3 regions of the Sphingomonas lutea genome follow, and region 2 is predicted to be linked to each of the others. Evidence: predicted binding sites of a transcription regulator. Region 2 holds the regulator's gene; each other region holds the start of a gene.
What was found. Region 2 encodes LexA, which represses DNA repair genes until DNA is damaged. Its sites were predicted from a motif close to GTTCCNCNCTTGTTCT; they were not measured.
Positions count from the first base shown of each region.

Region 1: the regulator LexA is predicted to act here: its motif matches at 8,583-8,598, upstream of recA (recombinase RecA).
Region 3: the regulator LexA is predicted to act here: its motif matches at 8,464-8,479, upstream of uvrA (excinuclease ABC subunit UvrA).

Region 1 covers NZ_CP060718.1:1,364,385-1,374,959, reverse strand. The annotation lists gene H9L13_RS07115 (lipopolysaccharide biosynthesis protein) at 1-146, shown strand, start outside; gene H9L13_RS07110 (glycosyltransferase family 4 protein) at 143-1,264, opposite strand; gene H9L13_RS07105 (phospholipase D-like domain-containing protein) at 1,261-2,220, opposite strand; gene H9L13_RS07100 (TIGR01459 family HAD-type hydrolase) at 2,217-3,017, opposite strand; gene H9L13_RS07095 (dicarboxylate/amino acid:cation symporter) at 3,014-4,336, opposite strand; gene H9L13_RS07090 (agmatinase family protein) at 4,386-5,198, opposite strand; gene H9L13_RS07085 (class I SAM-dependent methyltransferase) at 5,195-6,022, opposite strand; gene H9L13_RS07080 (multidrug effflux MFS transporter) at 6,128-7,357, shown strand; gene recA (recombinase RecA) at 7,437-8,510, opposite strand; gene H9L13_RS07070 (tetratricopeptide repeat protein) at 8,685-10,526, shown strand.
Region 2 covers NZ_CP060718.1:1,675,404-1,685,978, reverse strand. The annotation lists gene H9L13_RS08690 (ComEC/Rec2 family competence protein) at 1-1,430, shown strand, start outside; gene H9L13_RS08685 (VOC family protein) at 1,434-1,784, opposite strand; gene lexA (transcriptional repressor LexA) at 1,786-2,433, opposite strand; gene H9L13_RS08675 (peptidylprolyl isomerase) at 2,501-4,444, opposite strand; gene tpiA (triose-phosphate isomerase) at 4,569-5,312, shown strand; gene secG (preprotein translocase subunit SecG) at 5,382-5,744, shown strand; gene H9L13_RS08660 (CTP synthase) at 5,815-7,449, shown strand; gene trxB (thioredoxin-disulfide reductase) at 7,476-8,441, shown strand; gene truA (tRNA pseudouridine(38-40) synthase TruA) at 8,442-9,188, opposite strand; gene fmt (methionyl-tRNA formyltransferase) at 9,185-10,084, opposite strand; gene recR (recombination mediator RecR) at 10,175-10,575, shown strand, end outside.
Region 3 covers NZ_CP060718.1:1,076,159-1,086,733, forward strand. The annotation lists gene H9L13_RS05520 (hypothetical protein) at 1-71, opposite strand, end outside; gene H9L13_RS05525 (hypothetical protein) at 177-737, shown strand; gene H9L13_RS05530 (chaplin family protein) at 829-1,167, opposite strand; gene H9L13_RS05535 (hypothetical protein) at 1,748-1,987, shown strand; gene H9L13_RS05540 (hypothetical protein) at 2,322-2,474, shown strand; gene H9L13_RS05545 (hypothetical protein) at 2,911-3,093, shown strand; gene H9L13_RS12605 (hypothetical protein) at 3,153-3,491, shown strand; gene H9L13_RS05555 (RNA-directed DNA polymerase) at 3,754-5,382, shown strand; gene uvrA (excinuclease ABC subunit UvrA) at 5,385-8,462, opposite strand; gene H9L13_RS05565 (S46 family peptidase) at 8,630-10,575, shown strand, end outside.

The DNA of each region.
Region 1 (10,575 bases), 310 kb from region 2:
CGGTCGCGTTCGTCATCGGCTATGCCGTGACGGTGATCACGCTGATGTTGCAGCTGCGCTCGGAATATCGGCGGGTGCGCAAGCCGGCGACCGTCGCCGCGGACACCGGGAAACTCCGGCAGAGCGAGGCGCCGAACCTCGACTAGCGCGAGGCGCGTTCGGCCAGCAGATCGCGATACAATTCCTCGACGCGCGCGGCGCGATAAGCGTCGGTGCACAACTGCAGCACCAGCTCGCGGCCCGCCGCGCCCATGTCCGCCGCCGCCTCGCCGTCGCTCAGAAGCTGCGTAATCGCAGCGGCGAGCGCCGCGGGGTCGCGCGGCGGGACGAGACGCCCGGTTTCGCCATCGCGCACGAGTTCGCCATTGCCCGCGACGTCGGTCGACACCACCGGCCGCGCCATCGCCAGCGCTTCGCGGACCGAGCCCGTCAGCCCCTCCCCTCGGGTTGAGGCGCATACCGCGACGTCCATTGCGGCCAACGCCGCGGGCATGTCGGTGACGAAGCCGGGGAAGCGGACGTTCTGCGCAATGCCAAGGTCGCGCGCCTGTCTCTGCCAGCGCTCCGACGGTCCGTCACCGGCAAGGACGAAGACGGCGTCGGGAATGTGCGTGAGCACCTGTGCGGCGGCCTTGAGGAAGTCGCTCTGCCCTTTCTTCCGGCTCTTGAACGAAGCGGCCATGCCGATCAGCGGCACACCCTCGGCCACCCCCCAGTCGGACCGCAGGCTTGCGCCCGATGTCGCCGGATCGAACCGCCCGACATCGAAACTGCCGTAGATCGTGCGCAGCCGCGCCTCGGGGATGCCGTCGCGGATCAACTGCGCCTTCACCGCATCGGCGACGGGGATCATGCGGTCGACCCAGAAGCGATGGATCGCCCAGGCCGGCGGCTCGCGCAGCAGCGAATATTCGGTGCCGCGATTGGCGACCCAGCCGAAGCGGCGTCGATTCCGCGTCGCGCCGGCGAGGAAATAGAGCGCGCCATTCTTGTGCGTGTGGACGATGTCGGGGCCGATTTCGTCGAGCTCGCGACGGAAGCGGCGCATCGCAGCAAGGCTCTTGAGCGGCCGGCGCAGGACGGTCACTCCGGCTCGCTCCATCCGTGCCCATTCGGGCGATACTTTGCCCGAGGCGCGCGCCGCACTGTCGAACACGCAGGTCACTTCGTGCCCGCGCTCGGCCAGCGTCGCGGCGAGCCGCGCGCACTGGATCGCCCCGCCGCGCTCGATCTCGGCATGGCTGTCGATCATGACGATGTTCACGGCGCGACCCACGGCTCGGCCAGGATCGACGCCCAGCGCGCATCGAGCTGCCCCCACAGCGCGGCATCGTCGGAAAAGATCAGCACCTCCTGGTTCAGCCATCGCGAGGTGCGGGTCAGGTTGTAGCTTCCGAACGCGCTCCAGCGCCGCGCTCCATCCTCGGCGAGGATGAATTTGGCGTGCATCGGCAGCTCTTCCGGATGGTGGTAGCGCAAGCTGTGCACGCTCCCCCTGCGAAGTTGCGCGATCAGCCGGTCGGGCGTTCGCCGCCGCGTGTGGTGGGTCAGCACTTCGACTCGCGCGCCCTTTGCGGCGAGCCGCTTGAGTTGCCGCGCGACGCCCGCATCGCGCAGATGCGACGCGGCAATGCGCAGGTGCGCTCCCCGGCCCAGCGCCGCGATCCGGCGGTCGAGCGGACTGGCAATCCCGCGCGGAAAGGAGAAGGCGTTTGGCCCGTCGAGATGCGTTCCGTCGCGCACATGGGTCAGCAGCGCCTGCACCTGCGCGGGCTCGTCGATCTCGACCAGTAGATTATGACCCCGATCCTGGTCGCCGATGTCAGCGATGATCGCCACATCTTCGGGATCGTTGCCCGACGGGTTGAACGATCCGACCAGCACGTGCGGGCGGTCGCCGCCGAAGGCGTAGAGCTTGGTGTGAAGATGCGAGGCGCCGAACAGCCGCGTTTCAACCTTCAGCCCCTCGCCGATCCCCGCACGCAGCCGGGCGATCACCGCGTCGTTGGCGCCGCGATGGCGTGGCTTGCCTTCCAGGCGCACCAGGACGCGAACGCCGCGCCGCTTCGCCGCGACCAGCGCATCGGCGAGCGCCTCGTCGCGGAAATAATAGGTCATCCAGTCGATGGTCCCCCCAGCAGGCACGCCCTCGACGCGCGCCTGGAGCAGGTCGCGGAGTGCGCGCGCCGGCAAGTCCGGGCCGCCGAAATACGCCTTCATCCGATCGAATCCACGATTGCGACCGGCGTCCAGTCACTAAGCCCATGTTCGGCGGCGAGTGCGGCAATGTCGTCTTCGGCATGGATCCCGCCGCGGACGAAGACGGTGTCGAACCCCATCGCGTGCGCACCCGCCATGTCGGTCTGGATGCTGTCACCGATCGCCAGCACCTCGCCGGGCGCGGGCTCGCCGCCTTGCGCCAGCGCATATTGGTAGATCGCCGGATAGGGCTTGCCGTACCAGCGCACCGTCCCGCCGATCGCCTCATAGGCATCGGCAAGCGCCCCGGCGCAGGGGTAAAGCGCGCCGCCATAAACCACTACCCGGTCGGGGTTGAGGCAATGCAACGTCGCGCCGCGCCGCTCCATCGCGCGGAGATCGTCCCCATAATCCTCCACCCGCTCCTGCTTGTCGGCAAAGCCGGTGCACACGACGTGATCGGCGACCCCGCTCTCGTCGACCGCGATCCCGCGCGCTTCGAGAATCTCCCGATCCATACCCGTGCCGACAAAGCCAACCGGACGGCCAAGCTTCTCGAGTGCGGTAATCCCCGCCTCCCCGCTCGACGCAACCGCGTCCCACGCGCGGTCCGCCATGCCGACGCGCTCCAGATAGGACTCGACCGCGTCGGCGGGGCGCGGGGCGTTGGTCACCAGGATCACGCAGCGCCCCTGCGCCTGCCATTGCCGCAACCGTTCCGCGGCGCCCGGATAGAGCCGCCGACCGTCATGAATCACGCCCCACACATCGCACAGGATCAGGCGATAGCGCTCGGGCAGCGCGTCGAGAAAGCTCACCCCGTCTGCGCCGCCGTTTCCGCCGGCTGGACCGCCTCGCGCTCCGGCTCGCGCGCTGAAATCACCTGCGCCGCGACGAGGTCGCCGACGACGTTGAGCGTAGTGCGGCACATGTCGAGGAAGCGGTCGACCCCGAGCACGATGGCGATCGCCTGCGGATCGATCCCGACCATGGCGAGGATCAGTGCGACCACCGGCAGCGAGCCCGCGGGCACGCCCGCCGTGCCGATCCCGCCAAGGATGCACACCAGCATCACCATCAATTGCTGGCCGAGCGACAATTCGACGCCGAAGAATTGGGCGAGGAACAGCACCGTCACACCTTCGAACATCGCGGTGCCGTTCTGGTTGGCGGTGGCGCCGATGGTCAGGACGAAGCGCGCGATGCGGCGCGGGATGCCGAGATTGTTTTCGGCCACGCGCAGCGCGGTCGGCAGCGTCGCGTTCGACGATGCGGTCGAAAAGGCCATCAGGCTGGCCTCCTGCGTCTGGCGGAAGAATTGCAGCGGGTTCTTCTTGCCCAGGGTCGCAAGCAGCGTGGGGAAGACGATGAACATCTGGATCGCGAGCGCCAGCAGGACGACCCCGACGTAGGCCGACAAGCGGATCAGCAGGTCCCAGCCGAACAAGGCGGCAAGGTTGAACATGAAGCAGGCAACCGCGATCGGCGCGAGCTTGATGACCAGCAGAATGAGCCGCATCGACACGTCGAACAGCCCTTCGAAGCCGCGCTGCAGCGCGCGCGAATTGGGCGTGTTGGTCAGCATCAGCCCGATGCCGAAGAAGAGAGCGAAGAACATCACCGACAGGATGGCGCTGTTGCTGCCCATCACTTCGACGAGGTTGTTGGGGATGATGTTGACGAAGGCATCGACGCCCGACGGCTGCTCCGCGCCCGCCTTGACGATCTCTCCGGCGCGGCCGGCGGACTCCTCGAGCATCTGGGATGCGGCGGCGCGGTCGACGCCGGCGCCCGGCTGGAAGATGTTGACCGCCGCCAGGCTGACCGCGACCGCAATCGAGGACACGATCACGGTATAGGCAAGCGTGCGCAGGCCGACGCGCTTGAGCGAGCGGACTTCGCCCATCTCCGAGATGCCGACGACCAGCGCCGAGAAGAGCAAGGGGATGACGAGCATGAAGATCAGGCGCAGGAAGATCTGGCCGATCGGCGTGGTGATGTAGGTGGTAACGAATTCGACCCACGCGGCGTCGCGCTGCACGCTATAGGCAATGAGGCCGAGAGTCAGGCCGACCAGGAAGCCGATCAGCATCTGCCACTGCAGTTCCAGCCCGCGCTTCTTCACCGTTTCCGCCATGCTTACTCCCCTGTTCTCGGGCTCTGGCATCGCGGCATGGCCACGAAAGTCAAGCGCGCGGCACGCTGAGCGCGGCCAGTTCCTTGACCAGCTTGGCAGCGACCGTGGCGGTCATGCCGTGGATGTCGCGCTGCGGATGATATTCGACCACGTCGGCGCCGATGATCGGCACGCGCACCCGATGCAGCACCGACAGGATGTCGCGCACGGACAGCCCGCCCGGCTCGTGATGCGCGACCCCCGGCGCGAAAGCCGGGTCGAGCGCGTCGAGGTCGATGCTGATGTACAGCGGCGCGTGCGGGACCGGCACTCGATCGGGCGCGAAGTCGCGCATCTCCACAACCTCGACGCCATACACCGCGACCTGCGCGCGGCAGTGGGCGTTGAGCGTGCGGATTCCGACCTGGACCAGACGCTGCGCATCGCCCCGCTCCATGATCCGCGCGAAGGGCGACGCATGGCTCAGCGGATCGCCCTCGAAGTCGGCGTAAAGATCGGGATGGGCGTCGAAGTGGAGGATGTTGACCGGGCCGTGCACGGCGACCAGTCCGGCCACGATGGGGTTGGTCACCATATGGTCGCCGCCGATGAAAATGGGCACGACCTCGTCGCGCGCAGCCTGCGTGGCGGCATCGCGGATGCGATCGAAGTCGGCCGCGCCTTCGTCGAGGGCGAGCTCACCCGCATCCTCGACCGTAACGTCGGCATCAAGCTCGACCCCGCTTTCGGCGGCCATGTTGGCGTGGTCGGAACGGAGCGCGGCGCGGATCAGCGGCGGCCCCGCCGCGCTGCCGCGCAGGAACGAGCTGTGGCTGTCGGTCGGCAGGCCGATCAGGCGGATCGTCGGGCGGGCGGCGCTCATGCGGCCTGCGCCGTCCAGATCCAGGCCGCGCCCGCAAACACGACCCGATAATCGCCAAGGCGTGCGCGCAGCGCGTCGCGCAAGCGCGCGACTGCCGCCGCGCGGGCGTCTCCATTCAGCTCGGCGATGATGCGCGATGCGGGGCCGATGGTGGTGAGGAAGGTAACGGCCTGCTCGACCGCATCCTCCCCGGCCCCCGCGACATAGTCGAAATCCAGCGCGGTTGCTTCCGCGGCCGCCCACCCGGCTTGCGCCAACATGTCGCCGACCTCTTCCGCGTCGGCAAAGGCGAACGCGCCCGGCCCGGATTCGGGCGGCGTGGCTGGGGCGCCTGCGGCGGCCGCTTCCAGCAGCGACGCCCAGGGATTGGCGTCCCATGCCCGGAAGCAGGAGAGGACGAGATGCGCGCCCGGCGCCGCTGCTCCGCGCAACCCTCGAAAAGCCCGGGCCGGGTCGCCGAAGAACATCACGCCGTGGCGGGAAAAGATCAGGTCGAATGGCGCATGCGCGGCCACGACCGCTTCCGCGTCGCCAACCAGGAATTCCGCATTGGCGATATCCTCCGCGCGCGCCCGGGCGATGGCGATAAGCGGCGCGGACACGTCGCAACCGATGACGTGCGCGTCGCCGCGCCGCTCGGCCAGTGCGAGCGCGGTCGTGCCGGGGCCGCAGCCGACATCGAAGGCGCGAAAGGCACCGGGCGGCGCGGCCGCGGCGATCGCCGCGTCGAGCGCGGCGCCGACGGGCGCAAGCGCGCGGTCGGTGGACCGCCAGTGCTGCGCCCATGCGTCGCCGCTGGCGCCGGACCAATCGGGCGGCTTCATCCATTCCTCCTTGCATGTCCCGCGCCCCTGCGCCAGCAGCGGCCGTCCATGACCTTTCCGACAACCCAGCAACCGGGGGCAAAACGCCCGCCGGGACGGCGCGAGATGACTGCGATGCTCGCCGGGCTGATGGCGCTGAACGCCTTTGCCATCGATGCGATGATCCCAGCGCTGCCCGATATTGGCCGCTCGCTCGGCGTAGCGGATGAGAATCGGCGGCAGCTGGTGGTGATCGCCTACATGATCGGCTTCGGGTCGACCCAGCTTATCTGGGGTCCGCTGGCCGACCGCTTCGGGCGCAGGCCGGTGCTGGCCGCGGGGGTCGCGCTCTACACCATCTTCGCCTTGCTGTGCGGGATCGCGGGCAGCTTCGCGTTGCTCATTGCAAGCCGCGTTGCGATGGGCGCGTCGGCGGCGGTGACCCGGGTGCTGGTCGTGGCCATGGTCCGCGACCTGTTCGAATCCGAAGAGATGGCGCGGGTCATGAGCCTGGTGTTCATGGTGTTCATGGTCGTGCCCGTCCTGGCGCCGAGCATCGGGCAGGCGATCCTGCTGTTCGCCCCGTGGCGCGCGATCTTCATCGTGCTTGCGGGCTATGGGCTGATCATGCTGGCCTGGGCGTGGCTGCGCATGCCCGAGACGTTGCACCCCGAATTCCGCCGCTCGCTCAAGATTGGCGAGATGGCGGGGGCGGCGTGGGAGACGCTGCGCGAGCCGCAGTCGCGCGGTTATACGCTGGCGCTAACGGTGACCTTCGCCAGCCTGGTTGCCTACATCTCCTCTATTCAGCAGATCGTGTTCGATGCCTTCGGCCGGCCGGAACTGATCGGGCTGGTGTTCGGCGGGATCGCGGCGCCGATGGCGCTCGCATCCTGGACCAACAGCCGGATCGTCGGGCGCTTCGGCCTTCGCCGCGTCGGCCATGGCGCCGCAGCGGCGTTTGTCGTGGTCACCGCCATCCACGCCGCGATTGCATTGTCGGGGCATGAGACGCTGACCAGCTTCATCATCCTCCAGGCGCTAGCGATGTGCTGCTTCGCGCTGACCTCGTCCAACCTCGGCACGCTGGCGATGGAGCATATGGCGCCGATCGCGGGCACCGCGGCGTCGGTCCAGGGCGTGGTCGGGACGATCGGCGCGGCGATCATCGGTTTCGTCATCGGCCAGGCGTTCGACGGCACCGCGACCCCGTTCATCGTCGGCACCGCGCTGTGCGCCGCGCTGACGTTCGTCCTCATCCTCTTCACCGAGCCACGAGCCTTGTTCGCGCCCATTCGCATCGACACCGGCAAACGGATCGAGGATCCGCCCTGCCTTCCCGACGATCTCGGCTGAAGAGCAGCTTGGTTAAGGGGCTAAGCTGAAGGGGGGCCGGACGCGCCGTAAGTCGCGAGCGCGCCCGGCCGGGGAGACCTTAGGCGTCCGTGTCGTCCGGTCCGCCGACCATCAGCGCCTCGCCGACTTCTTCCTTGTTGCCGCGGATGGCGTTTTCGATGCGCCGCGCGATGTCGGGATTTTCGGTCAGATAGATTTTTGCATTCTCGCGGCCCTGGCCGATTCGGATCGAATCATAGCTGAACCAGGCGCCCGATTTCTCGACGACGCCGGCCTTGACGCCAAGGTCGAGGATTTCGCCCACCTTGGAGATGCCCTGGCCGTACATGATGTCGAATTCGACCTGCTTGAACGGCGGCGCGACCTTGTTCTTGACGACCTTCACGCGGGTCGTGTTGCCGACAATATCGTCGCGATCCTTGATCTGACCGGTGCGGCGAATGTCGAGGCGCACGCTGGCGTAGAATTTGAGCGCATTGCCGCCGGTCGTGGTTTCGGGATTGCCGTACATCACGCCAATCTTCATCCGCACCTGGTTGATGAAGATGACGGTGCAGCGCGAACGGCTGATCGAACCGGTGAGCTTGCGCAGCGCCTGGCTCATCAGGCGCGCCTGGAGGCCGGGCAACTGGTCGCCCATCTCGCCCTCGATCTCGGCGCGGGGCACGAGCGCGGCGACCGAATCGATCACCAGCACGTCGACCGCGTTCGAACGGACGAGCGTATCGACGATCTCGAGCGCCTGCTCGCCCGTATCGGGCTGCGACACGATCAGCTCGTCGATGTTGACGCCCAGCTTACGCGCATAAATCGGGTCGAGCGCATGTTCGGCATCGACGAAGGCCGCGGTGCCCCCGACCTTTTGCGCTTCGGCAATGCAGTGGAGCGCGAGTGTCGTCTTGCCCGAGCTTTCCGGCCCGTAGATTTCAACCACCCGGCCGCGCGGCAGGCCGCCGACGCCAAGCGCGATGTCCAGCCCGAGGCTGCCGGTCGACACCGTCTCGATCTCGATCTGCTCGCGGCTGCCCAGCTTCATGGCCGAACCCTTGCCGAACGCGCGATCAATCTGGGCGAGCGCCGCTTCGAGCGCCTTCTGCCGGTCCATGCCTGAATTTTCCAATGTGCTGCCGATGACTTTCAACTGCGCTGCCATGACCTCAATCTCCCGTCAATCGGCGGCCGAGCACCGCCCGTGATTATGCGGTCGTATCTGATTTGTTCGTGCAGAACAATAGCAGAACATAAGTGAGTCTCGCTGCCATTGGCTTTTCGCGCCGGCCTGTTAGTTTCACGACCGGGCCGCATGGTCCGCGTAGGGGGCGCACCGATGGCGACGAAGACCGCAAGCCGCGCCAAGGCGCGCACCACCCCGCTGCGCGATGAACTCCCGAGCACGTCCGATCCAGTCGAAATCGCGATGGCCGTCGCGTCTTCGGGCAAGCCGCTTCCCGACGCCGCGCGCAGCGTCCTCGAGAAACATGCCAAGCTGATCGATCGTCAGGCCGAGCTTGCCCATGCCCAGTGCGGCGAACTCAAGCTGCGCCGCGTCGGCGAAGGTGTGCGCGCGGCACTTTGGGCAATCCTCGCCATCGCTGCGCTGGCGATCGTCGGCGTTATTGCCGCGGTGGTCATCCGCGCCTCGCGCTCCGATGCCTTGGTGGTGCAGAGCTTCCGCGTCCCGCCCGCGCTCGCTGCGCGCGGTTTGACCGGCGAGGTCGTTGCGACCCAGGTGCTCGATAAGCTGGCCGAGATGCAGGAGGGAACCGAATCGGTCCGTGCAGCATCGACCTACGCCAACAATTGGGAGGACGAACTCAAGATCGACATTCCCAACACCGGCGCGACCACCGACCAGGTGTGGAAGGTGCTGCGCGGCTGGCTGGGCAAGGAGACGCGGATTTCGGGAGAGGTCATCGACCTGGGCGGCGGCCTCGCGCTCACGGCGCGCGTCGGCACCGCTTCGGGGCAGCGCTTCGTCAGCTCGCAAGGCGATCTTGATGCGCTGATCGCGCAGGGCGCCGAGCTGATCTTCAAGCGTACCCAGCCCTATCGCCACGCGGTGTATGTCGGTCGAGTCCCCGAGCGCGAAGCCGAGCGCTATGCCTTGCTGACCGCGCTGACCGCCGACCCGTCCGAGGTTGAACGCAAATGGGCGTTTAGCGGGTTGGCCTATGACCGCCGCGAAATGGGCTTCTTCGCCGATGCGGCGCGCGCGGCACACAATGCGCTGGCGATCGACCCTGAGATGACCCCGGCCCGCGGCAACCTCGCCATAGCGCTCCGCCTGATGGGGCGCGACCAGGAGGCATTCGATGCGTTCGAAGCGGAATTGAGCAGCAAGGCGACCAACCAATATGATCCGCGGATTGCCGCAGCCAACCGCTGCAGCAGCTTGACCAGCACCGGCGAGATCATGCGCAACGCTGCCCGCCTCGAAGAAGGCATCGCCTGCGTTGTCCGCGCCCCCGGCAGCTACAGCCAATATGTCGACGAACTTCGCGCATCGCTCGCGCTGCTGCGGCGCGACCCGGGGCCGGCGCTCGCCATCCGTGCTCTGCCGAAAAGCGGCGAGCAGCCAGAAGAAGGAGCGGCCGTGGCGGCGGAGTACAAGCTATCGGGCGAGATGCTGCGCGGCCCCTCGCCGGCGCTGACGCAAGCGCTGGCAACCCTTCAGTCCGCCACTGCGGCGCGTGAGGCGAAGCGCGCGTATCATCGTAATTCGGCGCCGGTATATGCTTGGCCGGTGCAGGTTGAGGCGCTGGTCATGCTCAAGCGCGCGGATGAAGCGGCGGCGCTCGCCGGCAGGATGCCGCGCGACTGTTACAATTGCGTCCGCGCGCGCGGGATGGCTGCGCGAGCGATGGGCGAGGCAGCGGCGGCGCAGCGCTGGTTTGCGGAAGCGGTGCGGCAGGGCCCGCGCCTGCCCGCCGCTTATGTCGATTGGGGCCGCCTGCTTAGTCAGCATCGCCGCTGGGCCAGCGCTGAGCAGCGCTTCGCGCGCGCCGCCGAGCTGTCGCCCAACTGGGCCGACCCGCTGAAATACTGGGGCGACGCACTTGCCGCGCAGGGCAAGCGTGACGCGGCGCAAGCCAAATACGACGCGGCGCTGAAGCTGGCGCCGAGGTGGGCGGAGCTGAACCGGGCACGCCGCATGGTCGTTCGGCGATAAGCATTCATCGGCCGCTAACGGCGCGGCAAGCATCCTGCCCAAGATGCTC
Region 2 (10,575 bases):
GGGGCCATATCGCCACCAGCCTTCCGGAGCGGCCCGCGGGGATTGCCATCGCCCTTGCCACCGGTGATCAGAATTCCGTCGACGCCGAGGACGCCGAGGCGATGCGGCGAAGCGGCCTCACGCATCTGCTGTCGGTCAGCGGCCTGCATATCGCCGCCGTCGTCGCGGTGGCGATGTGGCTTGCGCTCAAATTGCTGGCGCTGAGCGAGCGGTTGGCGTTGCGCTTCAACCTCGTGCTTGTCGCCGCGGGCGTCGGCGCCGCCGCCGGGGTCGGCTACACCCTCCTCACCGGCGCACAGGTGCCCACCGTGCGCAGCTGCATCGCCGCTTTGCTCGTGCTCGCCGGGATCGCGCTCGGGCGAGAGGCGATCAGCATCCGCCTGATCGCGGTCGGAGCGATCGTCGTCTTGCTGTTCCGGCCCGAAGCGCTGGCGGGCGCGAGCTTCCAGATGAGCTTCGCCGCAGTCACAGCGCTGGTCGCGCTTTACTCGAGCCGCTGGGGACGGCGAATGCTCGAGCGGCGCGACGAGGGATCATTCGCGCGCATCGGCCGCGCCCTGCTGGCAATGGTCCTGACCGGGCTCGCGGTCGAGGCCGCGCTCATCCCCATGGCGCTCTACCATTTCCACCGCGCCGGACTGTACGGCGTCGCCGCCAACATCGCCGCGATCCCGCTCACCACCTTCGTCATCATGCCGGCGGAGGCGGGCGCGCTGCTGCTCGACAGCATCGGGCTCGGCAAGCCCTTGTGGTGGGTGACCGACGTCGCGCTCGGTGCGCTACTCGGCCTTGCCCATTGGGTCGCGTCGGCGCGGGGCGCGGTCGCAATGCTGCCCTCAATGCCCGGCTGGGCGTTCGGAACGATCATCGCGGGCGGTTTGTGGCTGTGCCTGTGGACCAGCCGGATGCGCCTGCTCGGGCTCGTGCCCGCCCTCATCGGCGCGATCGGCGCGGCGACTGCGCCGACGCCCGACCTGTTGATTACCGGGGATGGCCGCCATCTCGCCGTGGTCCGCGCGGATGGCACGCCAATGCTGCTGCGCGAACGCTCGGGCGATTACATTCGCAGCGTGCTCGCCGAATCGGCCGCGTTCGATGGCGATCCGCTCCCGCTTGGTGACCTCCCCGGCAGCGACTGCTCGCGCGATGCCTGCGTGGCCGAGTTGGGCGACGCGGGGCGGCGCTGGCGCTTGCTCGCCATCCGATCGTCGCAACGGATCGATTGGGCCGCGCTGACCCGCGCCTGCGCCGCGGCCGACATCGCGGTTGCCGATCGCCGCCTGCCGCGCGGCTGCACCCCGCGCTGGCTCAAGCTCGATCGTGCAGCGCTGGCGCAAAGCGGCGGCGTTGCGATCTTCCTCGACGATCCCCCGCGCCTCGACACGGTGGCGGACCGCGTCGGCGATCATCCGTGGGGAATCGGGCGTTAGCGGCTATTCTGGCACCGCCTCCCATGCCGCAAGCTCGCTTCCCGACGGATCGATGAAGTGGAAGCGGCGGCCGCCGGGAAACGCGAAGATCGGCTTGGCGATGATCCCGCCGGCCTTGGTCACGGCGTCGAATGCGGCGTCGAGATCGTCGACGCGGACCACCGGCAAGGGCGCGGACAGCGCATCCTCGGGCTGGCCATTCAACCCGACGTCGACATCGCCGGTCGTCGTCGACGCATAATCGGGCCCGTAATCGGCGAACGTCCAGCCGAATGCCCGCGCATAAAAGGCGCGCGTCAGCTCATGCGCGGTGGCGCTGGGCAGCTCGACATAATCGATGCGTGGGGCCGGCACCTCAATAGCGCCGGATCAGTCCCGCCAGCCGCCCCTGGATCGTCACGCGGCTCTCGTCGTAGCGCTGCGGTTCGTAGCGCGCGTTGGCGGGGTCGAGGCGGACCATGCGGCCTTCGCGGCGGAAGGTCTTGAGCGTGGCTTCCTCATTGTCGATCAGCGCCACGACGATTTCGCCGTCGCGCGCGGCATCGGCCTTGCGGATCAGCGCGAAGTCGCCGTCAAGGATCCCCTCGTCGACCATCGAATCGCCGGACACTTCGAGCGCATAATGTTCGCCCGGTCCAAGCAAAGCCGCGGGGACGGCAAAACCCTCGGTACCCTGCAACGCCTCGATCGGCGTACCGGCGGCGATCCGCCCGTGCATCGGGATTTCGATCGTGTCGTTGGCCGCCGCCGGCGCGCTGAGGCGCAATTGCGCGACGTTCGACGGTTGCGTCTCCGGCAGCTTGACCACTTCGAGCGCGCGCGCCCGGTTGGGCAGGCGGCGGATGAACCCGCGTTCCTCGAGCGCCGAGATCAAGCGGTGAACGCCCGACTTCGACTTGAGGTCGAGCGCTTCGCGCATCTCGTCGAAGCTTGGCGAAATCCCGCCCGCCTTGAGGCGCGCATCGATGAACAGCAGCAATTCGCGTTGCTTGGCGGTGAGCATCATCGACCCCTGTCAAGAACAGACGGGGAACGTGTAGGCAACGAAAAGGTTCGCGTCAAGCCGAGCGTCAGAAGCCGCTGGCCGTCATCCTTTGCTTGGCCGCGGCGATCGCCGATTCGTTGCGCTTGATCTTCACGTCGGCGCGAATGGCGTTGATCAGCTGCGCCGCATAATCCTCGCCGATCGCCTGCTGCAGCTCGGTCTGCATCCGGGCGATCAGCGCCGGTTGCAGGAGGGCATTGCCCGGCACGATCTTGTTGACCTTGACCACGAAGAAGCCGCCGTTCCGCGGGTCTGCGACCATCCGGCTCTTGCCCTGCGGCAGCGTGAACAGCATCCGCATCGCGGGCGGGATCACGGCATTGGCATTGGCGATCTCGATCCGCCGCGCAGCCATCGGCCGAACCGCCGGAAGCGCGACGCCTGCTTCGCGCACCGCCCGGGCGAGCGGCATGCCGCGCGCTGCCTTGGCCGCGATCGCCGATGCGGCGGCGCGGGCGCGGATCAGCGCCTGGCTCTCGATCCAGTCGTTGCGGACCTGGTCACGGATGCTGGCCAGCGGCGCCGGGGCGGCGGGCACGACCTGCGCCGGGGACATCAGCGCATAGCCCTGGTTCTCGCCGAGCGGGATGATTTCGGGCGGGTCGTTGGGCGCGATCTTGAAGGCTTCCGTGATCGCCTTGGCAAGGTCGGCGGGGGCGCGATAGGCGGGGTCCACGCGCGAACGGCCGTTGGGCATGATCAGCGGCGTCGTCGTCGTCTCCAGCCGCGCCGCCGCGGCGGCTTCGGCGAAATTGGCGCCGTCATCGATTGCCGTCTGCACCTTGTCGACCATCTCTTCGAGCGCCGTGCCCCGCTTTTCGCGGGCCAGCCGTTCGGCAATCTCACCACGCGCCTGAGCGAGGGACCGCCCGCCTTCGCGCTTGATCGATTCGACCTTCACCACGACCCAACCAAAATCGGACCGGGTCGGGCCGACCACGGCCCCTTGCGCCGCTGAAAACACCGCCTGCGCAGCCCGTGCTCCGGCGACGGACGAATAGGCTTCGCGTGTCTGGTCGGGCAGTCTGGTGACGGCGGCGTTGCTGCCGGCCGGCGCGGCCGCTGCCGCCAGCGTGCCGCCCTGGCGCGCGCGGGCGGCAATCGCTGCGGCGGTCTGCTGGTCGGGAACGACCACCTGGCTCAAGGAGCGCGTGTCCTTCGCTCCATAGATCGCCTGATTGGCGTTATAGAAAGCCGCAATCTCCTGATCGCTTGGCTGGACATTGGCGACCTGCTCGGCGCCGATCCGCGCGATTCGGATGACCCGCTGTTCGGGCACCGTGTAGCGACCGCGGTTGCTGGCATAATATCGCTGCAGGTCGGCGTCGCTCGGGTTCAGGCCGCTCCTGAACAGTTCGATCGGAATGCTTGCCGCCTCGCCTTCGCGCGCCTCCAGCATCATGTTCGCATAAGGCGTCGCCAGCCCCACGGGCACGCGCGGGTTGGCGACGACGGGCGCCAGCACCAGCCGCTGCAACAGGCTGCTGGCAAGCAGGCGCCGAAGCTGGGCGTCGGTCATGCGCTGCTGTTGCAAGAAGGCCTGGTACGCCTGGTCGCTGAACTGGCCGTTGAGCCCGCGCGTCCCCGGCAGCTGCGCGATTTCGGCATCGATCAGCCGCTTCGACAAGCGAAAGCCGTTGGCATTGGCGAAGGCAACCAGTGCGCGTTCGTCGATCAGCGCGGACAGGATGGGATCGAATTCGTTGGCGATCGTCCCGTAGTCCGCGCCCGGATTCTGCTCGCGCACCTGCGCCAGGCGGCGCTGCATCGCGTCGGACATGTCGGCATCGGTGACTCGCTCGTCCCCCACCGTGGCCAGGGCCGAGCCGTTCCCGCCGAAGCTGAGCGTGCCGCTGCCGAAATTCTGCGCGTCGGCGATGGCAAAGCCGATGATGATGGCCAGCAGGACCAGGGCCATGACGATGGTGCCGACCTTGGATTTGGAAGAGCGGCGGAAAAAAGAAAGCATCGGTGTCCGGGGATGTTGTCGGGGCGGGAAGGGGCTGTTTAGGGACGCGGCACGACCGCATCAAGGCGCGCGGCTTCCGATCTCCATCAAGCCCCGCTAGGGGCGGCGCAAACAGGGGATTTGCATGGCAAATAAGAAACTGGTCGCCGGCAATTGGAAGATGCACGGCCTCTCCGCCGACCTGCCGGAAATTGCGGCCATCGCCGCCGCTGCCTCTTCCTACGGCAATGTGGATGTGGCGCTATGCCTGCCCGCAACCCTTATCGAACGTGCGGTCCGCGCGGTCCCGGGCTTCGCGATCGGCGGGCAGGACGTGCATTCGGCCGAAAAGGGCGCGCACACCGGCTGCACCTCGGCGCAGATGCTGCGCGATGCCGGCGCTGCACTCACCATCGTCGGCCATTCCGAACGCCGCGAAGCGCAGCATGAAAGCGATGCTGAGGTGAAGGCCAAGGCCGAAGCCGGCCTGGCCGCTGGCCTCGGCGTAATCCTGTGCATCGGCGAAAGCCTCGACGTGCGCGAATCCGGCCGCGCGGTCGAAGTCGTCGATGCCCAGCTCGCCGCGTCGCTCCCCGCGGAAACGCGCGACAATCTGGCGGTCGCCTACGAACCGATCTGGGCGATCGGCACCGGCAAGGTGCCGTCGGTCGGGGACATCGGCGAAATGCACGCGGCGCTTCGTGAGCGGCTCGTCGCCGCCTATGGCGAAGCGGGACGGGGGGTTCGCATCCTTTACGGCGGGTCGGTCAAGGCATCGAACGCCGCCGAAATCTTCGCCGTTCCCGATGTCGACGGCGCGCTCGTCGGCGGCGCCAGTCTCAAGGCCGCCGACTTCCTGCCCATCGTTGCCGCCGCCGCCGTCGATTGATCGTCGTGCGGTTGAAGGCGCGCGCTGCATCGCCTAGATCGCTGCAATCCCCGCATTAGAAAGCCCGCCATGTTCGCCTTCCTGCTGATTGTTCAGACGATTATCGCCGCCTCGCTGGTGGGCGTCATCCTGATGCAGCGTTCCGAAGGCGGCGGTCTTGGGGTCGGCGGCAGCTCGTCGGGCTTCATGACCGCACGCGGCGCGGCGGACTTTCTGACGCGCTCGACGGCGATCCTCGGGGGCGCGTTCATCATCCTGTCGATCATCATGGCGGCAATCGCCGGGGCCACTGGCGGACCGGTCGAGGTCGACACGTCGCTCGCCAACAGCGTCGCCCCCGTGCAGCAAGAGCGGCCCGCGCAGGCCATTCCGCAGCCCGGCGCGCAGCCGCAGCAAAATGAGGCGGCGCCCGCCGTCCCGCTGGCGCAATAAGCAAGAGCCCACAGTTTTTTCACGTCCCCGCTTGCGCCGGGGCGGTTACTCTCTCTAAGCCCCGACTCCCATGGCGCGGTTCATTTTCGTCACCGGCGGCGTGGTCTCATCGCTTGGTAAAGGCTTGCTCTCGGCATCGCTGGGCGCATTGCTGCAGGCGCGCGGGTTCAAGGTCCGGATCCGCAAGTTCGATCCCTATCTCAATGTCGATCCGGGGACGATGAGCCCCTATCAGCATGGCGAAGTCTATGTGACCGACGACGGGGCGGAAACCGACCTCGACCTCGGCCATTACGAACGCTTCACCGGCGTGTCGGCGCATCAGTCGGACAATGTCACCAGCGGCCGCATCTACCGCGACATCATCGCGCGCGAACGGCGCGGCGATTATCTCGGCGCCACGGTCCAGGTCATCCCCCACGTGACAAACGCCATCAAGGAATTCGCGCTCAGTGACATCGACGGCCTCGACTTCGTCATCTGCGAGGTCGGCGGCACCGTTGGCGATATCGAAAGCCTGCCCTTCATCGAAGCGATCCGCCAGCTGCGCAACGACCTCGGCCGCGGCCAGACGGTCAGCGTCCACACCACGCTAGTGCCGTGGATCGCCGCGGCGGGTGAGCTCAAGACCAAGCCGACGCAGCACAGTGTCCGAGAAATCGCCAGCCTCGGCGTCCAGCCCGACGTCCTGCTGTGTCGCAGCGAAAAGCCGCTGCCCGAAGCCGAGCGGCAGAAGATCGCGCAATTCTGCAACGTCCCCGTCTCTGCGGTCATCCCCGCGCTCGATGCGCGCAACATCTACGACGTGCCCCTGCAATATCATGCTGGCGGCCTCGACGATGAAGTGTTGCGCGTGTTCGGGATCGAGGATGCGCCCGCGCCCGAGCTCGATCGCTGGACCGAGATCATGGACCGCATCGATCATTACGACAGCGAGGTCACGATCGGGGTCGTCGGCAAATATGTCGTCCTGCCCGACGCGTACAAAAGCTTGCGCGAGGCGCTGGTCCACGGCGGGATCGCCAACCGCGCCAAGGTCCATATCCAGTGGCTCGACGCCGAACTGTTCGAAAATGACGATGCCGACGTCGTTGCCGAGCTCGAGCCGATGCACGGCATCCTCGTCCCCGGCGGGTTCGGCGAGCGCGGCAGCGAAGGCAAGATCGCCGCGGTCAAGTTCGCCCGGGAACGGGGCATCCCCTTCTTCGGCATCTGCCTCGGCATGCAGATGGCGTGCATCGAAGCCGCGCGGAACCAGGCGGGCATCGCTGCCGCCTCGACCACCGAATTCGGCGAGACGGCCGAGCCCGTCGTCGGCCTCATCACCGAATGGATGAGCCCCGAAGGCCTGCAGAAGCGCTCGGCCGACACCGACCTCGGCGGGACGATGCGGCTTGGCAGCTATGACGCCAAGCTGTCGCACAACAGCAAGGTCGCGGCCGAATACGGCACCACCGACATCTCGGAACGCCACCGCCACCGCTACGAAGTCAACGTCCACTATCGCGACGCGCTCGAACAGCAGGGGCTGATCTTCTCCGGCATGTCGCCCGACGGCGAGCTGCCCGAGATCGTCGAGCGCCCCGACCACCCGTGGTTCATCGGCGTCCAGTTTCATCCGGAGTTGAAGAGCCGCCCGTTCGACCCGCACCCGCTCTTCGCCGGCTTCATCGGCGCCGCGCTGCAGCAGTCGCGGCTGGTTTAATTTTTCTCGCGCATTAAATCGCAGCCATGACCAACAGCATTTCGACCCGCCTTGCGATCGTCGGCTCCGGCCCGGCCGGCTACACTGCCGCCATCTACGCCGCGCGTGCCGGGCTCCAGCCGATCCTGATCCAGGGCATCCAGCCCGGCGGCCAGCTGACGACTACCACGGACGTCGAAAATTACCCGGGCTTCCGCGACGTCATCCAGGGCCCGTGGCTGATGGAGGAAATGCAGGCGCAGGCCGAACATGTCGGCACCAAGGTCGTGTGGGATCACATCACCGACGTTGACCTCTCGCGCCGCCCGTTCCGCCTGAGCGGCGATGGCGGCACGCAATATTTCGCCGATACCCTCGTCATTGCCACCGGCGCGCAGGCAAAATGGCTCGGCCTGCCATCGGAAGAGCATATGAAGGGCAGGGGCGCCTCGGCCTGCGCGACATGCGACGGCTTCTTCTACCGCGGCAAGAAGGTCGCGGTGATCGGCGGCGGCAATACCGCGGTCGAAGAGGCGCTGTACCTCACCAACCACAGCCATGACGTCACCCTGATCCACCGCCGCGACAGCTTACGCGCCGAAAAGATCCTCCAGGACCGGCTGTTCGCGAACGAGAAGATCAAGGTCATCTGGGACAGCGAAGTCGCCGAATTCGTCGGCGGCGGCGATCCCGAGGCGCTGGTCGGTCTCGACCTCAAGAACCGCAAAACCGGCGACATCAGCCGGATCGACGTCGAAGGCGCGTTCGTCGCGATCGGCCATTCGCCCGCGACGGAGCTCTTCGCCGGCAAGCTCGACCTCGACGAGGACGGCTATATCAAGGTCGACCTCGGCTCGACCCGCACCAGCGTTGCCGGCGTCTTCGCCTGCGGGGACGTGATGGACAAGACCTACCGCCAGGCGGTCACGGCGGCGGGCACCGGCTGCATGGCCGCCCTCGACGCCGAAAAATATCTCGCGGCGCAGGAATATGAAGCGATTGCAGCTGAATAATCAGCTTTCCGGATAAATCGCTTCAACGAAATACAGCCCCTGCGGCGGCGCATTGAGCCCCAGCGCCGCGCGATCTTTCGCCTCCAGCGCCCGCGCCATATCCTCCGCGCGCCACTGCCCGCGCCCAACCATCGCCAGGCAGCCGACCATCGACCGAACCTGGTGATGCAGGAAGCTGCGGGCCGCGGCATGAACGTGGATCTCGTCGCCGACGCGCGCCACCTCCAGCCGGTCGAGCGTCTTGACCGGGCTCTCCGACTGGCAATGCGCCGACCGGAAGGTGGTGAAATCGTGCCGACCGACGAGCAGCGCCGCCCCCGCCTGCATCGCCGCGACGTCGAGCGGCACGGCAATATGCCACACCTTGCCCGCATCGAGCGCCGGCGGCGCGCGGCGATTGCGGATGCGATAGAGGTACCGCCGTCCGGTGCAGCTGAAGCGCGCGTGCCAATCGTCCGCGACCTCCGCCACCTCAAGCACCGACACCGGCAGCGGCCGCACCAGCGCGTTCGACCCCTCGCGCAGGCGATGCGGCGTCAGCGCCTTGACGATATCGACATGCGCGCTCATCGCCAGCGCGTGCACGCCCGCGTCGGTCCGCCCCGCCGCGTGCACGACCGCCTGCTCGCCGGTCATCCGCGCCAGCGCATCCTCGATCGCCTGCTGCACCGACGGGCCATGGTCCTGTCGCTGCCAGCCCATGAACGGCCCGCCGTCATATTCGACCGTCAACCGCCAGCGAGTCACGGCAGGATCGTACCCTGCGCAATCGCAAAGCCGCGCAGCATGTCCTTGACGGCCATCGCGCCCTTGCCCGCGCGCTGGACCAGGCGGCAGTGGATCGCATCCTCGCCGCAGGCGATGACCAGCGGATCGCCGACAACCTCGCCCGGCGTGCCAACGCCGTCGACGCATTCGGCGTCGAGTAGCTTGATGCGTTCGCCGTTCGCCTCGAACCACGCCCCCGGCGTGGGCGCAAACGCACGCACCTGCCGCTCAATCTCCTCGGCGGTGCGGCTCCAGTCGATCCGTGCCTCGGCCTTGTCGATCTTCGACGCATAGGTCACGCCGTCCTCCGGCTGGGGCACCGGGGCGGACGGGCTGGCGAGCCAGTCGACCAATGCTTTCGCGCCCAATTTCGCCAGTTCCTCCGTGACTTGGCCTGCAGTCTTGCCATCGATCGCAAGCTCGCGCTTGAGCAGCATGGGCCCGGTATCGAGCCCTTCGTCCATGCGCATGATCGTCACCCCCGTGATCGCGTCCCCGGCGAGGATCGCGCGCTGGATCGGCGCCGCCCCCCGCCAGCGCGGCAGCAGGGAGGCGTGGACGTTCACGCAGCCTTTTCGCGGCGCGTCGAGGATCGCCTTGGGCAGGATCAGCCCATAAGCCGCGACCACTGCGAGATTCGCATCAAGCGCCCGGAACCGCGCTTGCTCCTCGGCATCGCGCAGCGTGCGCGGGGTGCGCACCGCGATCCCCAGTGCTTCGGCGCGTTGGTGCACCGCGGTCTTGCGCTCGGCCTTGCCCCGGCCGGCGGGGCGGGGCGGCTGGGCATATGCCGCCATGACATCATGTCCCGCCGCGACCAGCGCCTCGAGGCTGGGCACGGCGAAGTCCGGCGATCCCATGAACACGATCCGCATCGCCCGTCATTGCGAGCAGCGAAGCAGCGAAGCAATCCAGTTTCGGGGGCATGGATTGCTTCGCTTTGCTCGCAATGACAGAGGTTCGTCATGGCCTCCCCCGAAATCGAAGCCCTAAGCCAGGCCCTCGCGCGCCTTCCCGGCCTTGGGCCCCGCTCGGCGCGGCGTGCGGTGCTGCACCTGATGAAACGCCGCGAAACCACGCTGGTGCCCCTGCTGGCGGCGATGCAGCAGGTCGCCGAGAAGCTGTCGACCTGCGCCACCTGCGGCAATGTCGACACTTCGGACCCGTGCAGCATCTGCCGCGATCCGCGGCGCGACGACAAGAGCCTGTGCGTGGTCGAGGAGGTCGCCGACCTCTGGGCGCTCGACCGCTCGCGCCTGTTTCCGGGCCGCTATCACGTCCTCGGCGGCCGGCTGTCGGCGCTCGATGGCGTTCGGCCCGAGGACCTGACGATCGACCAGCTCGTCCGGCGCATCTCTGCCGGCGG
Region 3 (10,575 bases), 600 kb from region 2:
TGTGCCGCCACCGGGGCAGCAGCGGAAGCGGCGATGGCGGCCGCGGTCAGAAGCCTGGCGAGAATGGTCACGACTCTACTCTCCTCGATTGCCGCCGCTGGGCATAGCATAGTCGCGCCGTAGCGGCGCGGCCTGGCTTGCCCTACACCTGGTGCCGTCGAGACGGGGGCGGCGGGATGGACAGTTTCAGCTTCGTCTTTTCCTTGTTCGGGCTGCTGATGGGACTTGCCCTGGCCGAGGTGATCAGCGGGCTCGGCACGGTGATCGAGTTGCGGCACAAGATCCGCGTCGGCTGGCTGACGCCCTTGCTCGCTCTGCTCATCGCCTTCGACCTGACGAGCTTCTGGATGGTCGCATGGCAGGTCCGCGAAGCGGTGCCGGTCAACTTCCTCAGCCTGATGGTCGGGCTCCTGGTGTTCGGCATCTATTACCTCATCGCCCAGATCGTCTTTCCCGACGACCTCGACCTGTGGCCCGACCTCGACGCTTATTACTGGCGGCACAAACGCTGGCTGCTGGGGGGCATGTACACCTGCAACATCGTCGCGCTGGCGGGGCAGCAGGCGATCGGCCTCGACCCCTTTGGCGCTCCCAAGACGATGCTTGCGCTGAGCGCGTTCAGCCTGGGCATGGCGGGCGCGATCCTGCTGCCCGGCAAGCGCATCAACATCGCCTTCCTGCTCTACCAGATCGCGCTTTACCCGGCCTTCGCGATCGTTGGCATCATGGGCGCCTGACCGCCTAAAGCGGGGCCAGGCCGGCCACCCACATGACAAAGGGCCCGGCGGGTTTGATTCCGCCGGGCCCCATCGCTCAAGTTACGCGAGCTTACTTGTTCTGCTTGAGCTTCTGGCGCTGGACGACGTCCGCCAGCGCGGCCGAGCCGCTGGTCGCGTTGCAGGTGGCATTGCCTTCCTTGCGCAGCGCACCCAGCGCGTTGACCGTGGTGCCGCAGACGTTGGCGGCGACGCTGATCGGCGCCTGGACGGTGATCGGCAGGCCGATGTTGTTCAGGGCGGCGATCTGCGTGTCGTTGAGGAAGTTGTTGAGGATGTCGACGTTCTGGATCTGAACGGCGACGAGCCCCTGCGAATTGCCGACCTGGGCGGCGGCGGGGGTGGCGACGGCAGTCACGGCCGCAGCAGCGGCGATCATCATCTTACGCATTACATAGTCTCCATTTCACAAAAGAATGAGGGCGCCCGAAGACGCCCGCCCTTTTCCCGCATCATCCGTGCAGGTTGGGGGGTGAAACGCACGACAATCCAATGGTTTGCACGCTTGCGGCGGGCCGAGCCGCACCAGGGGCAGGCCCCCGGTGCGCCACCGAAACGGTCCCGGAAGGTCACAGAAAGTCGCACTCGCCACGCGCGCGCGATGCGACGGGGCGGGGGTGAAAAGCCCGGCCGGAGGGGGAGCCGGCCGGGCTTCCTACGCGCCGATGGGGGAATCGGCTGACAAGGCGCGCCAGGCGCGCACTTGTTCGGGGAATGAGGGACATTCCGCCCATTTCGGCCGCCTCTTGCGGGCGGCTCGCGCCCGTCAAAGCGGCTGCGGCGGCCGATGGAAACGGCTTAACGGCGGGCCGAGCCGCGGCGGGGGCAGGAAGAGTCGGATGGCAGACTTTCACGCGCACAAGCGCCGCGATTAACTTTGCGTTGGCGAGCGGGCGTGCCCGCGCCGGCGCCGCACCTGACCTTAAGGCCGCAACGCGGAACGCGCGGCGCGACGGGCGGGTTAGGGGGGCATGGCCTTCACCCAGCTCGCCCCGCCGATCCCCCTGCACGTCACCGACCGCGGCACCGGCGTCGCCATCGCGGTGATCGATTACGGCCAGGATTACGACCTGTTGTGGATGGTCGGCATGGACGACGGCGGCGAGATCTGGTGCGTCCCCAACCCGCAGGTGCGGCTGCAGGCCAATTGGTCGATGGGCCGGCGCAAGAAGACCCCGGCAAATACCAAGATCGCGGCGATCGGCGGGTAGCCGCGGGCCCAGACCCGAAAAGTCACAAAGTTCACGTTCGAGCGCGTGCGCGATGAGGCCAGCGCCTCCGTGTGCGCGCGGCGCGGTGTGACCTTTTGTTAGCGGCGAGAGGCGCCCTTCGACATGGCTCAGGACCGGCATCCGGCAGGGTAAGGCACGGATGGGGTGCTGTAGGACAGCGAAATCGATGCGAGTAGCGGTCGCACGTCCGATGGCGGCCAAGCCAAGTTGGTAAACTTTTTGCATAACTGAAAAAGTTGATGCAGCTTTAATAAGCTGGAGCTCGGGGCACGAGTCGGGTCGAACGTCACGACCGCGATGGAAGGAGCAGACCATGAGCAATGACAACATCGGAAAAGACGTCGGGAAAGGCCTGAAGGGCATCAAGGACATGTACGGCAAAGGCGGAATGATCGACCAGTTGAAGACCGCCGGCGAAAAGCCGACCGGTCCCGCCTCCGGCGACAAGACCAAAGGCGGAAAATAACCCTCAAACCATGGGTGTAAGCCCGCACCGTTTCCGGACGGACCCACAGAATGTGCGCAATGCACAGGGGAGAAAGCCATGAAACCCAAGGACGAGGACGAGCCGTTCGAACCCGGACCGAAGGACTTCCCACCGGAACCGACCTATCCACCGTGGAAGGACCCCAAGCCCAAGGAAGTGCCGGGTGGCGGCTGGAAAGAAGCCATCCACCCGGAGGAGGGTCAACACCCGGAGATTCCCGGCGACGAGGTGCGGAAAAGGGCGTGCCCAAATTCAAGGAGCCCGGGGATTACCCCGATAAGCCTCCGGCCGAGCCCTATGACGGTCTGCCGAAGGACTGGAAGGACGCCGAAGACAAGAAGGCCTTCTGAGGCGGTCGACCAGATCAATTCCGACTGTACCCGCGTTCCAATCGAATTCGTGAAGGAGAATGACGATGGCCGACGATAAAGCACCCGACACGGGTCACACAGAAACCGATAAGGCAATGGAAAAGCTGGTCGACGACCCCGACTTTGGCACGATGCAAAATACGCCCGAGCCCACCAAGGCCGAACCCGCAGACCTTGAGAAAGAGGCGAAGGAGTGGGAGCAGAACCACCCAAAGGGTCCGTTCTAAGGTTTGCTGGCCCGGCTTAGACGGCGGCCGCCGTGGCCGGGCCGCTCTCGTAACAGATCATGTGGCAGACGATCGCAACCGCCGCGGTGACGGCGCTGCTGACGTCGGGCGGGGCCTACCTGCTCGCGCGGCAGCGCATGCGCGAGGAATTCCGGCTGCAGTTCCGGGCCGAAACCTTAATCCGCAAATTGCTGTCGAACGAAACCTGGGCGCTGCGCAGCTTTGACGTGATCAAGCACCATGTCGGCGGCTTTGAGGATGACGCATTGCGCCAACTGCTGGTCAGAGCCGGCGCCGTCCGTTTCCACGCGAAGGGCAAGGAAATGTGGGGTCTTTATGAGCGCACGCAGCATGCGCTCGACGGGACCGACAGCTACGACAAGCTGCTCAAGCCCTAAGGCGCTCCACAGGATCGAATATCAGGGCGGCGGCCACTACAAAGGCGCCCACACCATCGCCGCGCGCGACGCGGTCAAGAAGGAAGCCCTGCGGCGGGCGGGGATTGGGTATGTTGAGGTTGTCGCCGGTGATACGCCCGCTGAGCTGCGGCGGGTGGAGGAGCGTTTGGTACTGGCCGCTCCGTTTAACACCTAGACTCCGGCAACCGATTACGGCAGCGTCACTTCGCCGGATCGACGCGAATTACTAAGAGGCCTGGGAATGGCTACGTTTGGTCTGGATGGCCCACTTATTAAGCGTCTCAAGAAAGAGGTTGATGTTGGGCGTGTCCGACAGGACCAGTTCAATGACTTCTTTGTGTTACCGCAACTCGACGCCATCTACGTACATTGCGCAGACAAGTTGAAAGATTTGGTAGCTGAGAAGCTATCCAAAAGTGCTTACGGCCCAAAGTCGCCTATCGAAATGGAAGTTCCAAAAGGAACTCGCGTCTCCACGAGGCAGGCGCCAATAATCGGCCCAAACTACTTCCGCCCGGGAACCGTCCTTCTTCCTGAGGATCGGATCGTATATCACTTCATTGGGCAAGAGGCTCAGCCGATTGCTGAAAAGGGGATAGATAGGGATCACGTATACAGTTACAAACCAGCGAAGAAGAAAGGTGAGGGCTTTCTACTGGCTTCTGGGCAGTGGACTGCTCTCCGCGAAGCTTTCGAGATCGAGGCGACTTCTGGCAAATACACCCTAGTTTTGAAGTGTGACGTTGCGCAATATTTCACTACCGTTAATCAGCATGAGTTGGTTAATCAGCTTGAACACCAAGGTTTCTCTTCAGAAATGGTGAAATTTACGGAGAGATTTCTAGGCGGACTGACAATAGACCGAAGCTCCCGCGGATTGGTTCAAGGTTCATTTGGATCGGACGTTCTTGGAAACGCTTACCTTATTGGTGTCGATGAATTCGTAGGGGATAGCGGACTCGCCTACTATAGATATGTTGACGATTACTATATCCTCTTCGAAACACAAGACCAACTGAAGGATCTTTTCCCTAGGTTTGTCAAAAGGTTGCGGGAATACGACCTTGCCTTAAATGAAAGCAAGTCATTTATTACGTTACCAAAACGGCTTCTTCGTGACGAGACGGAACTGGACAAGGCGTTTGCTAGAGCGAAGGCAGAGGCCGAGGAGTTGCTTACAGACTACGAGGAGGTCGAAGTAGAAGGAGATTATGGGTCTGAAAGTTACATCGAAACCGTAGAGACGGTGCCGGATCAGGAGGAAGTGGAACTGGCAGCTACTCACGAGATTTTCGATCGATTGGAAGAATTTAAGGGAGACGAACGTGATCGGGCGGAAGCGTTCTGCCTCGCATTTTTTCGTCGCGCTTCAGATCCTGCTGCCCTCGATTACGTACTCAGCCGATGGGCGAGGAGTCCGGACAAGGCCAAGGAGTATGCCCTGTACCTCAACCGGTTCGTAGCCGACGAAAAACATCGTCCCAAAATCGATAAGGCATTCGTCGATGCTGCGGAGCAGATGCTAGATTTTCAATGGGCTTGGGCTGCATTAATTGCGAGGCGAATGACGAAAGTGTCAGGCGAACTTTTGGCACTCGCAGCCAAATACCAATCGGATGGCGACCGTCACGAGGTGGTGAGGTCTCTGCTCACATACATTGTGTGTAGGCAGGGTTCTCCGGCCCGAAAAAAGGCGATCCGAGATGGTTATGCCGGGGCCCCGCTCTTGGTCCAACTAGCGACACTACACGCGAGTGGCGACTTCACGTCAGCCGAGCAGGCCGGTCTACTCACAACTGCAGAGGCCCACGGCGAACTGCAGGGATTGATGTGCGACGCTGTTCGAGCCGCTAAGAAAGCTGCGAAATAGGCCTAATTCGCCCCAATCAAATTCGGCTCTTCGTCAATCAAATCCCTCGACTTCGCTCGGGACGAACGGGCGGGCTTGCGGGGCTTCGTCGCCACCACCTTCGGCTTGAGGCTCGCTCGCGCCAGCAGCGGCGCCAGATACTGCCCGGTGAAGCTCTTAGCCTCCGCCGCCACTTCCTCCGGCGTGCCCGTCACCACGATCTCGCCGCCATTCACGCCGCCGCCCGGGCCCAGATCGATCACATGGTCCGCCGTCTTGATGACGTCGAGGTTGTGTTCGATCACGACCACGGTGTTGCCGGTTTCGACCAGGCGGTGGAGCACCTCCAGCAGCTTGCGGACGTCCTCGAAATGGAGGCCCGTGGTGGGTTCGTCGAGGATGTAGAGGGTCTTGCCGGTGGCGCGACGTGACAGCTCCTTCGAGAGCTTCACGCGTTGGGCTTCGCCGCCGCTGAGCGTGGTCGCTTGCTGGCCGACCTTGATGTAGCCGAGGCCGACTTCCTGCAGCATGCGCATCTTGTCGCGGATGCCGGGGACCGCCTTGAACAGATCCGCCGCCTCCTCGACGTTCATGTCGAGCACGTCGGCGATCGAGTGGCCCTTGAACTTCACCTCGAGCGTCTCGCGGTTGTAGCGCTGGCCGTGGCACACGTCGCAGGTGACGTAGACGTCGGGCAGGAAGTGCATCTCGATCTTGAGCAGGCCGTCGCCCTGGCACGCCTCGCAGCGGCCGCCCTTGACGTTGAAGCTGAAGCGGCCGGGCTTGTAGCCGCGCGCCTTGGCCTCGGGCAGCTGAGCGAACCAGTCGCGGATCTGGGTGAAGGCGCCGGTGTAGGTCGCGGGGTTGGAGCGCGGGGTGCGGCCGATCGGCGACTGGTCGATGTCGATCACCTTGTCGAGCTGTTCGAGCCCCTTGATGCCCTCGCACGGGCCGCACGGGATGCGCGCGCCGTTGAGCGCGCGCGCGGTGCCGGCGTAGAGCGTGTCGATGGTCAGCGATGACTTGCCGCTGCCGCTGACCCCAGTGACGCAGGTGAAGGTGCCGAGCGGGAATTTGGCGGTGACGTTGCGCAGGTTGTTGGCGGTCGCGCCGGTGACGGTGAGGAACTTGCCGGTGCCCTTGCGGCGGGTTTCGCGCAGCGGGATTTCGCGGCGGCCGCTGAGGTAATCGGCGGTGATGCTGGTGTCGCACGCGAGCAATTCGTCGAGCGTGCCCTGACAGACGACGGTGCCGCCGTGGACGCCCGCGCCGGGGCCCATGTCGATGACATGGTCGGCGTGGCGGATCGCGTCCTCGTCATGCTCGACCACGAGGACGGTGTTGCCGAGGCTCTTCAACCGCTTGAGCGTTTCGAGCAGGCGGTCGTTGTCCTTCTGGTGGAGGCCGATCGAGGGTTCGTCGAGGACGTAAAGGACGCCCGAGAGGCCGCTGCCGATCTGCGAGGCGAGGCGGATGCGCTGGCTCTCGCCGCCGCTCAAGGTGCCGCTGGTGCGGTCGAGGTGGAGGTAGTCGAGCCCGACATTGTGGAGGAAGCCGAGGCGCTCGTTGATCTCCTTCAGGATGACGTGCGCGATTTCGTTCTGCGTCGGCGTGAGCTTGGTGTGGAGCGCAGTGAACCAGGCGAGCGCGTCGGCGACGCTGCGGCGGCTGGAGAGGCTGATGTCCTCGCCCGCGATTTTGACCGCGAGCGGCTCGGGGCGGAGGCGGGCGCCGTGGCACGTCTCGCACGGGCGGCTCGACTGGTAGCGCGACAGCTCCTCGCGCATCCACGCGGATTCGGTCTGGAGCATGCGGCGGTTGAGGTTGCCGATGACGCCTTCGAACGCCTTCTTGACCTCATAGCTGCGCTTGCCGTCGATGAAGCGCAGGGTGACCGCCTTGCCGCCGGTGCCGTGGAGGATCACGCGGCGCGCCTCCTCGGGCAAATCGGCCCACGGCACGTGGAGGTCGAAGCCATAGGCGCGCGCGAGGCTGGCGAGCACCTGCATGTAATAAGGGCTGGGCGGGTTGGACTTGGCCCACGGCACGACCGCGCCCTTGGCGATGCTCAGCGCATGGTTGGGGACGACGAGATCCTCGTCGAAGATGAGCTTTTCGCCGAGGCCGTCGCAGGCGGGGCAGGCGCCCTGCGGGGCGTTGAAGGAGAAGAGGCGGGGTTCGATCTCGGCGATGGTGAAGCCGGAGACGGGGCAGGCGAACTTTTCGGAGAAGACGATGCGGTTGGCGGGGGCGTAGTCGAGCTTCATGCCCGACTTTTCGGCAGCCTCCGTTCGTCCTGAGCGAAGTCGAAGGGCGTCCGTGCCAGCGCCCTTCGACTGCGCTTCGCTCCGCTCAGGACGAACGAGGATGGCGTCGCTGGGCGGATCTGCCGGGTCCAGATACGCCAAGCCTTCCGCCAGCTTGAGCGCAGTCTCGAACGAATCCGCCAGCCGCGGCTCGATGCCTTCGCGGACGACGATGCGGTCGACCACGACTTCGATGTCATGCTTGTACTTCTTGTCGAGCGCGGGTGCTTCGTCGATCTCGTAGAAGACGCCGTCGATGCGGACGCGGGTGAAGCCCGCTTTCTGCCATTCGGCGAGCTCCTTGCGATACTCGCCCTTGCGGCCGCGGACGACGGGGGCGAGGAGGTAGTGGCGGCTGCCTTCGGGCAGGGCCATGACGCGGTCGACCATCTGGCTGACCTGCTGCGCCTCGATCGGTAGGCCGGTCGCGGGCGAATAGGGCACGCCGACGCGCGCCCACAGCAAGCGCATGTAATCGTAGATCTCGGTGACCGTGGCGACGGTCGAGCGCGGGTTGCGGCTGGTGGTCTTCTGCTCGATCGAAATGGCGGGCGAGAGGCCGTCGATATGCTCGACATCGGGCTTCTGCATCATCTCGAGAAACTGGCGCGCATAGGCGCTCAGGCTTTCGACGTAGCGGCGCTGCCCCTCGGCATAGATGGTGTCGAAGGCAAGGCTCGACTTGCCCGAGCCGCTAAGCCCGGTGATCACCGTCAGGCTTTCACGCGGGATATCGACGTCGACGCCCTTGAGGTTGTGCTCGCGCGCACCTCGCACAGAAATATGAGTCAGCATTGTTCCGTTTATGTTCTAGCTTAGCGTGAGGTGTCGCGTCGGGTCAACGCTCGCGCCGCGATGTGGGTGCGACGCGCTTGCCGCGCAACCATCCGCGCTTGCGCGGCGGCCGATTTCGTGCAGGTTGCCGCACCGTTGTTGTGACTTGTTGCGTGGAGTGTGTTGGTATGCGTCCTGTTGCCCGCGTGGCCGCTTTCCTGGCGGCCGTATCCATCCCGATATCGGCCGTTCGCGCGGACGAGGGGATGTGGACCTTCGATGCTTTCCCCGCCGCCAAGATGCGCGCCGACTACGGCTGGGCGCCCGACCAGGCCTGGCTCGACAAGGTGCGCGCGGCGGCGGTCAGGCTGACCGGCGGCTGCTCGGCCAGCTTCGTCTCGCCCAGCGGGCTGATCCTGACCAACCACCATTGCATTTCGTCGTGCCTGCAGGACCTGTCGAGCGCCAAGACCGACTATCTCAAGAACGGCTTCAACGCGGCGACGCGGGCGGCTGAAAAGCTGTGCCCGGGCCAGCAGGCCGAAGTGGTGACCCAGATCCGCGACGTCACCGCCGAGATCAAGCACGCCACCGGGAACGCGACCGGCGCCGCGGCGGTCAAGGCGCGTAGCGCAGCTTCGGCGGCGCTGGAAAGCGCGGGCTGCCCGGACACCAAGACGACGCGCTGCCAGGTGGTGACGCTGTACGGCGGCGGTCAGTACAAGCTCTACACCTATCGCAAATATAGCGACGTGCGGGTGGTGTGGGCGCCGGAGGCGGCGGCGCCGCAGTTCGGCGGCGACCCCGACAATTTCAACTTCCCGCGCTACTCGCTCGATGCCGCGTTCCTGCGCGCTTATGAAAACGGGCAGCCGGTGAACACGCCGCAGCATTTGGCGTGGGCGCCGCGGGCGCCGGTCGTGGGCGAGGCGACCTTCGTCGTCGGCAATCCGGGGTCGACGCAGCGGCTGCTGACCCAGGACCAGCTGGCCTTCTCACGCGAGATCAGCGCGCCGATGAACGTCACGCTCTATTCGGAGCTGCGTGGCCGGCTGATCAGCGCAATGAAGCAAAGCCCGGCGCGCTACCGCGAGGGGAAGGACGAACTGGATAGCGTCGAGAATGCGCTCAAGGTTTATCTCGGCCGCCAGCGCGCGTTCAACGATCCGGCGTTCATGGGTCGGCTTGCCGAGGCCGAGCGCGACTTGCGCGCGAAAAGCGCGAACAATGCTGCCATCGGCAATCCGTGGAGCGACATTTCCACCGCGACGGCGGCGTATCGCACAATCTACGTGCCCTACCGCTTCATCCAGCCGACCAGCGACCTCTACAGTTACGCCGCGACCCTGGTGCGCGCCGCCGCCGAGCGCGCCAAGCCCAATGGGGAGCGGTTGCCCGGATATAGCGACAGCGCTCTTCCGCTGCTCGAAAAGCAATTGCTCGATTCGAAGCCGATCGTGCCTTGGCTCGAGCAATTGTATCTCGAGTGGAGCCTGAGCAAGGCACGCGAATATCTGGGCGCGGACGACCCCGACACGCGCCTGCTGCTGGGCAAGGAATCGCCCGAGGGGCTGGCACGGCGGCTAGTGACCGGAACGCGCCTGGCCGACCCCGCTTATCGCCGCGCCTTGTGGAACGGCGGGCAGGCGGCGATCGAGGCGTCCAAGGACCCACTGATCGTCTATGCGCGCAAGCTCGACCCGCGTTATCGTGAGCTGACCGAAGACTTCGACGAGCGCTACCAGGGTCCGGTCACCGCGGCGCAAGCCAAGCTCGCCGACGCGCGCTTCGCGGCCTACGGTGACACCATCTATCCCGATGCGACGTTCACGCTGCGCATCAGTTACGGCAAGGTCGCCGGATGGACCGAGCGCGGACGCGCGGTGCCGCCGGTGACATTGATGGGCGGGACATTCGACCGCGCCACCGGCGCCGAACCCTTCGCACTGCCGCGCGGGTTCATCGCCGCCAAGGCGAAGATCGATCCCAATACGGTGTACGACTTCGTCACCACCAACGACATCATCGGCGGCAACAGCGGATCGCCGGTGATCGACCGCAACGGCGCGGTGATCGGTGCGGCGTTCGACGGCAACATCCACAGCATCGCCGGCAATTATGGGTATGACGGGAC